3 regions of the Candidatus Methylopumilus turicensis genome follow, and region 2 is predicted to be linked to each of the others. Evidence: predicted binding sites of a transcription regulator. Region 2 holds the regulator's gene; each other region holds the start of a gene.

Region 1 (3,259 bases), 160 kb from region 2:
GCTCTATTAGCATACCAAGTCCACCAAACACAGTTGCACCATGGTCAAGTGCAAATGCCATAAATGGTGTGATACGACCATACATCATGTCGTAAGCTAAGGCATTGGGCGCAAAAATTCCTGTTGGAAGCGGTAAGTGGCTGTCAGTTAATCCAGCAGAAGTCGCATTGATGACAATATCAAATTGCTGACCATGCAGATCATCAAACGCATAGGCATTGATAGAAACAAACAACATCTCGTCGCGCGCTTCTACACGCTTGACCATGTTAAGCGCCTTGTCCAAAGTACGATTAGTGATAATCAGTAGCGCAGGGTGTTCAGCCAAAATAGGATGCAACACACCTTCTGAGGCTCCGCCAGCGCCAATGAGCAACACGCGCTTCCCCGCAAATGCAACCCCAATGTTTTGGGTAATATCGCGAACCAAGCCTACACCGTCTGTGTTGTCACCAATGATGCCTTCTGCATCAAATATTAACGTATTCACTGCGCCCGCATCTTGCGCACGCTCTGTAAGTCGGTTGGCTATCGCAAATGCCTCGAGCTTAAAAGGGACCGTGACATTCGCACCTTTAAAACCATGACTAATTAAATCATGAACTGTTTCGTTAAATGCATCCAAAGGGGCAAGCACACGCTCATATTGAATGTCTTGATGCGTTAATTGCGCGAATGCATGGTGAATCACAGGCGACTTGCTATGTTCGATCGGATTGCCAATGACGGCGTAAAAATCGGTCATATCATTAAATACCGACTAAGCGTTTGTCCAAGGCAAATCCGCCGCTTTCCAGCCATTGAGTTTACAACGCTGTTTAGTATCTGGCGTTGCTTCGCCTTCAAAGCCCTCTAGCATGTTGTAGACTTCTGAAAAGCCGAGTTGAGCCGCTAACACAGCGGCATTATGTGAACGGCCACCCGTGCGGCACATAAAAATGGTGAGCGCTTCAGGATCAAGCTGGGTTTTGATTTGAGCGGAAAAATCTGGGTTGGCCACCATGCCAGGATAGAACGCCCATTCAATATGGGTTGCCTGAGGAACACGTCCAACCAACTCCAACTCAGCGCGTGTTCTCACATCAACCAATTTTGCATTTTGCGTCAACTGCAAAATCTTAAATGCCTCACTCGGTGTTAACGCACCAGCATAAGGAAGATTTAAGTCTGCGGCACGTTGTTTTGCTTTTTCTAAAATAGGTGAAATGGTTTCCATTTTAATTCCTCTGTCATCTTTACAATTATGCTGAAAGTATAGCGGTATTTAGGGACAATCGCACGGGCGCACTAATTTGGTGCAAATTTACATGTAACGCACAAAACTAGGGCGTGCGTTTTTGGTTCTCTTTTCTAACTATATGTGTGAAAATAATGAGATATACGAATTTCATATTGGCATATTTTTTGCTCGTAAAATATGTCTGATTTTTTGTTTAATTATTAAGTGTACTTTAGGAGAACTCAATGGCTATCGCCGACGTAATGAAAATGGTGAAGGATAACGACATCAAGTTTGTTGATTTCCGTTTCACCGACACACGTGGTAAAGAACAACACGTTACTGTGCCTGTTTCAGCATTTAACGAAGAAAAATTCACTGAAGGCCACGCATTTGATGGCTCTTCAATCTCTGGTTGGAAAGGTATTCAAGCATCTGATATGCAGTTGATGCCTGATCCAGATACAGCGAACATCGATCCATTCATGGACGAGCCAACATTGATTTTAACTTGTGACGTGGTTGACCCTACAGATGGTAAAGGTTACGACCGTTGCCCACGTAGCTTGGCAAAACGTGCTGAAGCATACTTAAAATCAAGCGGTATCGGCGATACAGCATACTTTGGTCCAGAACCAGAATTCTTCATTTTTGATTCAATCCAATGGGATGTCAGCATGAGCGGTAGCTCAGTGCGTATCAATTCTGAAGAGGGTGCTTGGGCGTCAGGCGAAAAATTTGAAGGTGGTAACACTGGTCACCGCCCTGGCGTTAAAGGTGGCTATTTCCCAGTGCCTCCAGTCGATTCATTGCAAGACGTACGTTCTGCAATGTGTATCGCACTTGAAGAGATGGGCGTGCCTGTTGAAGTGCATCACCACGAAGTGGCTACTGCTGGTCAATGTGAAATCGGTACTAAATTCAGCACATTGACAGAGCGCGCTGACTGGACACAAATTACTAAATACGTAGTGTTGAATACTGCACACGCATACGGTAAAACTGCAACATTTATGCCTAAGCCTTTCGCTGGCGATAACGGTTCAGGTATGCACGTTCACCAATCAATCTGGAAAGATGGCAAAAACTTGTTCGCTGGTAACGGCTACGCAGGTTTGAGCGATTTCGCGCTTTACTACATCGGCGGCATTATCAAGCACGCTAAAGCATTGAACGCGATTACTAACCCAGGTACTAACTCATACAAACGTTTGGTTCCACACTTTGAAGCGCCAGTTAAATTAGCTTACTCAGCTAAAAACCGCTCTGCTTCAATCCGTATCCCATTCGTTCACTCTGATAAAGCACGTCGTGTTGAGGCTCGTTTCCCAGATCCAATCGCTAACCCATACTTGGCATTTAGTGCATTGATGATGGCTGGTCTTGATGGCGTTCAAAACAAGATTCACCCAGGTGAGCCAGCAACTAAAGACTTGTACCATCTTCCACCAGAAGAAGATGCTTTGATCCCAACAGTGTGTGCTTCATTAGAAGAAGCATTGGCTAACTTGGACAAAGACCGCGAGTTCTTAACGCGTGGCGGTGTGTTCTCTGATGACTGGATCGATGCTTACATTGCATTGAAAATGGAAGAAGTGAACAAGTTACGTATGACACCACACCCAGCTGAGTTTGGTTTGTACTATAGCTGCTAATTAGCTTTAAATTAGCAAGTCAAAAAGGCGGGGTCACCCGCCTTTTTTTTCGCACTTTACTTGGGAGTTTACTGGCTTCCGGCCTTAGAACAATCAGCTTTAGCTGATATGTTCAACGGACATAACCTAAACGCTCAGTAAATTGGCCCCTAGTGGGTTAAGCCGCAAAATATGTCACTTTAGATGCGGATTGGCCAAACTTCATTGATTAGCCCCCGCTTAAAACGTACACTTTTCCTTAAAATATTCTCCACAAAGTCTTTATGAAAACAAATGTGATTGTTGCATTATGTCAATCTGCGCTGATGTATACAGGCCATGCATTTGCAGATATCTATAAATGCACGGGCGATGGAGGCGTATCTACTTTTGTCGACGGCAATAC
Region 2 (3,259 bases):
AATAAATCCATTAAGTTTGGGCTAGCCAACGGCGATGTCATTAAAGCAGTCTGGTGATTGTCTGCTGCCACCATTAGCTCAGTCGGTACTTTCTCTCCATTGGCAACGATGAGGGCTGCAAGTTTTTGAGAGAATAAATGATTAATCGACTGTTTTTGTTCTTCTGGATCTAAGCCGTTCAAGTAGTCCATTTCCGCACAACCTAGGACTTGAACGCGGTTGGGATGGACGAAATTACGATGACCAGTTAAAGCCAGCGAGGGCTTGGAAACTGTCTCACTGTTTAATAAATTGTCTCCGCCAGATTTACCCGCCACCCAAGTGAGTTTGAGCTTGCGGCGGGTTTCTTGGTGAAGCTGGTGTACGCTAATTTCGGCCATCAGAAGTTACCTAGTGAATTACTCAGTTGCTTGATGCTTCACAGCACCATTTGTTTTGTGATGATCCGCATTTTTTTCTTTATGTTTCAATACCTGACGATCAAGCTTGTCGGCCAATAAATCAATGGCGCTATACATATCTGCATCACTTGATTCGGCATGCAAATCAGCCCCAGGAACATGAATCGTCGCTTCAACTTTTTGTACCAGTTTTTCCACCGACAATGTCACTTTAACATCAATCATATGGTCAAAATGATTGCTGAGTTTAGCCAATTTTGTTTCGATATATTCACGTAACGCTGGAGTAACTTCTAAGTGATGCCCCGTTAAGTGTAAATTCATGATTAACTCCTTTTGGTAGTGATGCAAGTCTTACAAGGACTTGCGTTGGTTGGCCGCAGGTATGTTAAGAGACTCGCGGTACTTAGCGATTGTACGTCTTGCAACGACAATGCCTTGTTTTGATAATACTGCAGTTAGTTGATTATCTGAAAAAGGTTTTTTTGGGTTTTCTTCTGCCACCAATTGTTTAATCAGAGCTCGAATGGCTGTTGCTGAACATGCGCCACCTGTATTTGTCGAGACATGGCTTCCAAAAAAATATTTTAACTCGTAAACGCCACGTGGTGTGAGCATGTACTTTCGCGTCGTTACACGTGAGACAGTTGATTCGTGTAAACCAAGTGCATCTGCAATTTCACGGAGTATCAAGGGTCGCATTGCAATCTCGCCATGTTCGAAGAACTGACTTTGTTGGTCAATGATTGCCTGAGACACTCTTAAAATCGTGGAGAACCGTTGCTCAATATTTTTAATCATCCATTTTGCTTCTTGCATTTGGCCATTTAAATATTGGCTTGAGCTATCTCGATTACGTTTCAGAATATCGGCATAGAGCTTATTAATACGTAATTTAGGAACGACCTCATCATTCAAACTTGCAAGCCATTGCCCTTTGACTTTTTTCACCATAATTTCATGTTGAATATAATGACCTGAGGCGAGTTTTGTGAATTCACTTCCTGGGCGCGGATCGAGATGCTTAAGCATTTTCTGGGCTAAGCGAAGGCTCTCATCATCGCAACGGAGGTTTTTTTTCAGTTTGGCAAAGTCGCGTGACGCGAGTGATGGTAAATGTTGCTCCGCCATTTGCAGGGCTAAATCAAACACGTTTTTATTCTCTTCTCGCAGTTCATTTGGCAGCAGCTTGAGTTGCAATGTGAGGCATTCGGATAAGTTTCTAGCCCCCACGCCTGGTGGGTCAAGGTGTTGTATGTGTTTGAGTGCAGTTTCAAGTTCCAGCATGTCCACTTCAAGTTCTGCGTTGAGAATTTCAGCGATTTCTTCGAGAGATTGCTCTAGGTATCCATCTTCATTAATCGCATCAATGAGCACCATTGAAAGCAGTTGATCTCGATCTGAGAGCGGCATTAAATGAAGTTGACTGATGAGGTGTTCGCGCAAGGAAGGTACAACGACTTCTTGAAATGTGTAGTCGATATCTTCATCAGCATGGTTGTTTTCTTCCCAACGATGATTGCTGGTTCCACCAAAGTAATCATCGCTTAATGAGTCTTGAAATGCGCTTTCGTTCTGATTTTGCTCGTTTGTTTGGGCAGGAGTAATGCTAACCACTGAATCTGCTGTCGCAAACCCTTCTATGCTGAATTCGTTTATATTGTCTGACCCATCGTCATTTTTATCCGTGCGTTCGAGCAATGGGTTTTCTTGCAAGATGGTTTCAAGCTCTTGATTGAGCTCTTGTGATGAAAGCTGGAGGAGTCTAATAGACTGCTGCAGTTGCGGGGTTAGCGCTAAGTTTTGTGAGAGTTTGAATTGTAAGCTTTGTTTCATTGAGTGCTTGATTTGGCTGATCTCGCTGATTAAAGACGAAAATCTTTCCCTAAATAGACTGCTCTCACGTCTTGGTTTTCAATAATTTCTGCAGAAGTGCCAGAGGCAAAAACACGCCCCTCATTCACAATATATGCGCGATCACAGATACCCAATGTTTCTCGAACGTTATGGTCGGTAATCAGCACACCAATGTTTTTGGCCGCTAAAAATTTGATGGTTTTTTGAATGTCCAGCACGGCAATTGGGTCAATACCCGCAAAGGGTTCATCCAATAAAATGAATTTTGGGTCAGTAGCTAAGCAACGTGCAATCTCAACGCGACGCCGCTCCCCGCCAGACAAACTGATGGCTAAGTTGTCACGTATATGAGAGATATGCATCTCCTCCATGAGTTCATCAAGCCGCGTCTCTAGTGCACCAGGTGTAATCTTCTTTAACTCCAATACAGCACGCACATTATCTGCTGCACTTAACTTTCTGAATACAGAGGGCTCTTGGGGTAAATAAGAAATTCCCATTCTTGCACGCTGGTGAATGGGTAAACGGCTAATGTCTTTACTATTTAGAATAATGCGCCCATCGTCAGAGGGGACTAAGCCAACAATCATGTAAAAGCTGGTTGTTTTACCGGCACCATTAGGCCCTAGCAAGCCTACAACTTCTCCACTTTTAATGTGTAGCGAGATGTCTTGTACGACAGTGCGTGCTTTGTATTTCTTGCGTAAATTTTGAACAATTAACTCGGTCATGGTGATGCTTTATTGATTATCTTGCGCTGGTTTACTTTTAGGTTGAATAATTGCCTTTACACGACCCGTTGGCGTTGCTGGTGTGGCAGACTTTGATCCGCCGCCAATGACTTCAGAGTATTCGGCATTAGCGTCATACATAATGTAGTCGCCATGCACGATATCGTTGGCACGTTTTACCCATGCTTTGGAGTAAAGCTGGACTTTATCCATCCGACCATCATATTCGATACGTTGTGCAGAGCCTTCCATGTACTCATCTTTTCCTTC
Region 3 (3,259 bases), 520 kb from region 2:
TTGTTGCCCTAAAAAGCTGAGAGCTTGAATAAGGAGTATGGGTGCTTGTCCAACATCGATAGCGGGCGCCAAAGTTTGTTTGCTTAGCTTTTCGCCAGCTGTGTTGCTAGCGACTGGTATGTGGGCATATTGTGGCGTTGGGTAGTTCAGCTTTTGTTGCAGATAAATTTGGCGTGGTGTTGAGTCGAGCAAATCCGCCCCGCGCACAATGTGGGTAATTTCTTGTACGAAATCATCTACCACGACGGCGAGTTGGTAGGCGTATAAGCCATCAGCACGTTTTAATACAAAGTCGCCTATGTCGTGTGCAAGATTTTGCTGAATATTGCCTTGAATTGCGTCAGTGAAAGCGATTGGATTTGAATCAACAACGACGCGGCTTGCGTGTGGTAGTTTTATCTTTGCTTTATGACGGCATGTACCAGGATAAATTAAACCATCAATGCCATGCTGAGCAGGCCTTTGATTGTAAGCGTCTGCAATTTCTTTACGCGAGCAATCGCATTGATAAATAAGGGATTTTTTTTGTAACTGAGATAGTGCATCTTGATAAAGGCTACTGCGCCGCGACTGATAAACAACTTCGCCATCCCATTCGAACCCAAAGGCTTCAAGCGTGCGTAGAATATGGTCGGCAGCACCAGCCATTTCTCTTGGTTTATCAAGGTCCTCCATGCGAACTAGCCACTGTCCATCTTGTGACTTGGCTTCGCAATAACTTGCTACCGCCGCTAGTAGCGAGCCAAAGTGAAGTGGCCCTGTAGGGGAGGGAGCAAATCGACCTATCATGGATTCGCCGTTTTAATGAACGGCCTCCAGGTAAGGTGGGATATACCAAGACTGCAAATCTCGCCCCAGCAAGACAAGGTGGCAGTGCATGCGATCACCACCGTTGGCGCTGACGTCAAACTCATAAGTGCGGAGTATTTGCACATGGCCTTTTGCATTACGCCCTAAACGTAAACGCACACATGCTACGCTTTCGTCTAATAGTTGTAAGTTGGTGCGATGTGTCAGGTCGTGGCCTTTTTCGATGGCCATATCACGCGCTGAAATGCTGTCGAACCAGAACCAGGCCAACATCACAATGATGATAAGTAGTAGATTTTCCACGGTAAGGATTTGTTCATTAAAGAATATGTTTAGAGTTTAAACAATCCAAGCAGATTCGTCATGCATGAATCTTGAAGGGTGCTGTTGTGCAATAGGTTTGATTTTGCACTTAATTAGTGCGCTGCACGGATAGTTGCATTGTTTTGGTGCGTCATTGTGATTTTAATCGAAAATAAATTGATTTTAAAACAAGGGTCTATAAAACCTGGCTTAGTTTTTGCTAGGGATTAATGTTAATTTAGGCTGACCTTTGCATTGGCAGACCTAAACAAGATAATTAAAAAAACTTAAACGAGGATGAATTTATGGAAGCGCTTCAGTCGGCGAGTGATGTCTTATTTGTATTGTTAGGGGCCATTATGGTCTTGGCAATGCATGCAGGGTTTGCCTTTTTGGAGGTAGGCACGGTGCGCCGTAAAAACCAAGTGAATGCATTGGTCAAAATCATGGTAGATTTTTCTATCTCGACCATCGCCTATTTCTTTATTGGTTACGGCGTAGCGTATGGGGTGAGCTTTTTTCAAGGCGCGGATGTGCTGGCAGCAAAAAATGGTTATGACTTAGTGAAGTTTTTCTTTTTACTCACGTTTGCCGCTGCCATTCCTGCAATTATCTCTGGTGGTATCGCAGAGCGTGCAAAGTTTAATCCTCAGTTAGCCGCAACCTTCTTGTTAGTTGGTTTTGTTTATCCATTTTTCGAGGGCATTGCTTGGAACCATCACTATGGCATTCAAGAATGGCTCAAAGCAAGTTACGGTTTTGAGTTTCATGATTTTGCAGGCTCCGTTGTGGTGCACGCGATGGGCGGCTGGATTGCTCTGGGTGCTGTGATTTTATTAGGCGCTCGGCATGGTCGTTACAGTAAAGACGGTCGCTTGCATGCTTATCCACCTTCAAACATCCCGTTCTTGGCTTTAGGTGCATGGATTCTTACTGTGGGCTGGTTTGGTTTTAACGTAATGTCAGCGCAAACCTTAACTGGTGTGACTGGTCTAGTAGCAATGAACTCTTTAATGGCGCTGGTTGGTGGCACAATTGCCGCATTAGTCATGGGCAAAAACGACCCTGGCTTTGTTCATAACGGCCCATTGGCTGGTTTGGTTGCTGTGTGTGCGGGTTCAGATGTGATGCATCCACTCGGCGCTTTAGTGACAGGCGCTGTGGCGGGTGCATTGTTTGTTTGGGCATTTACACTCACTCAAAACCGCTGGAAGATTGACGACGTGTTAGGGGTGTGGCCATTGCATGGTTTGTGCGGTGCCTGGGGCGGCATTGCGGCGGGCATCTTCGGTGCTAAGGCGTTGGGCGGTATGGGCAATGTAAGTCTCATGTCACAGTTGATTGGTACAGGCTTAGGTATTGCAATTGCTTTGGCTGGTGGCTTTATTGTTTATGGTTTAATTAAAAAGTTGGTCGGTATTCGGATGGATGTTGAAGACGAATATATGGGAGCAGACTTGGCGATTCATAAAATCACTACAACGCCAAATATGGGCGGTGGTGACGAATAAGCTTGAAGTTTGGCAGTAAAGAAAAGGGCTCAGAACAAACTTCTGAGCCTTTTTAACTTCAAATGGCAAGTTTTTGATGCTGAGTTTGGATTAGTCAATCCAATAGGGCGCAACAAAAGCGAACCAAGAACCCATAGCAAATAGTAGTAACGAGATGCCATAAATCACATTCGACATCTTTCTTGCCTTCATACAAGCTTGGGCCAGCTGTTTATCTGCTGGACAAGCTAACTTAGAAGCGCGCCACTGCATCAGCCCAGCAAGTAGTAATAACGTTCCTGCGATACCGAATACAAGTGGCTTATGCTCGCTAATCCAAATGAGTTGTGGCACTTTGCTGGCCAGGCCAACCATCACTGCGCCCAAGCCTAAGCTCACTAGTAATGCAGGAATGGCGCAACATATCAGCGTTGCACTGCTGGTAAAAAGAATTAGCCAGTTGACCGCGAGCATTTTTTTAATTGAGAGTATTTGAGGTTGAGCGCTCATCACTTCATCTCCTTCACATGGGAATGGTCAGCTTTGATTTCAACGAGTGTCTTGTTGATATATTCAACACTAGCCACCTCGTAGCCTGCGTCTTTAATCACTTTTGTAAAAACCTCTAAACTCATGTTTTTTTGGTCTTTGAGTTC

The links. Region 2 encodes sigma-54, which starts transcription at its own class of promoters, with help from an activator protein. Its sites were predicted from a motif close to TGGCACNNTTCCTGCT; they were not measured.
Region 1: glnA (type I glutamate--ammonia ligase) is a predicted target of sigma-54. The motif match lies at 1,394-1,409, and genes of this name have one in related genera.
Region 3: BN1209_RS03330 (ammonium transporter) is a predicted target of sigma-54. The motif match lies at 1,320-1,335, and genes of this name have one in related genera.

Annotation. Positions count from the first base shown of each region.
Region 1 covers NZ_LN794158.1:1,707,130-1,710,388, forward strand. Annotated here, with positions in the region: gene aroE (shikimate dehydrogenase) at 1-745, opposite strand, end outside; gene BN1209_RS08615 (rhodanese-like domain-containing protein) at 761-1,216, opposite strand; gene glnA (type I glutamate--ammonia ligase) at 1,465-2,874, shown strand; gene BN1209_RS08625 (hypothetical protein) at 3,138-3,259, shown strand, end outside.
Region 2 covers NZ_LN794158.1:111,777-115,035, forward strand. Annotated here, with positions in the region: gene hprK (HPr(Ser) kinase/phosphatase) at 1-380, opposite strand, end outside; gene hpf (ribosome hibernation-promoting factor, HPF/YfiA family) at 399-725, opposite strand; gene BN1209_RS00620 (RNA polymerase factor sigma-54) at 756-2,237, opposite strand; gene lptB (LPS export ABC transporter ATP-binding protein) at 2,267-2,989, opposite strand; gene lptA (lipopolysaccharide transport periplasmic protein LptA) at 2,999-3,259, opposite strand, start outside.
Region 3 covers NZ_LN794158.1:631,504-634,762, forward strand. Annotated here, with positions in the region: gene gluQRS (tRNA glutamyl-Q(34) synthetase GluQRS) at 1-789, opposite strand, end outside; gene BN1209_RS03325 (DUF3301 domain-containing protein) at 802-1,113, opposite strand; gene BN1209_RS03330 (ammonium transporter) at 1,419-2,624, shown strand; gene BN1209_RS03335 (hypothetical protein) at 2,715-3,113, opposite strand; gene BN1209_RS03340 (heavy-metal-associated domain-containing protein) at 3,113-3,259, opposite strand, start outside.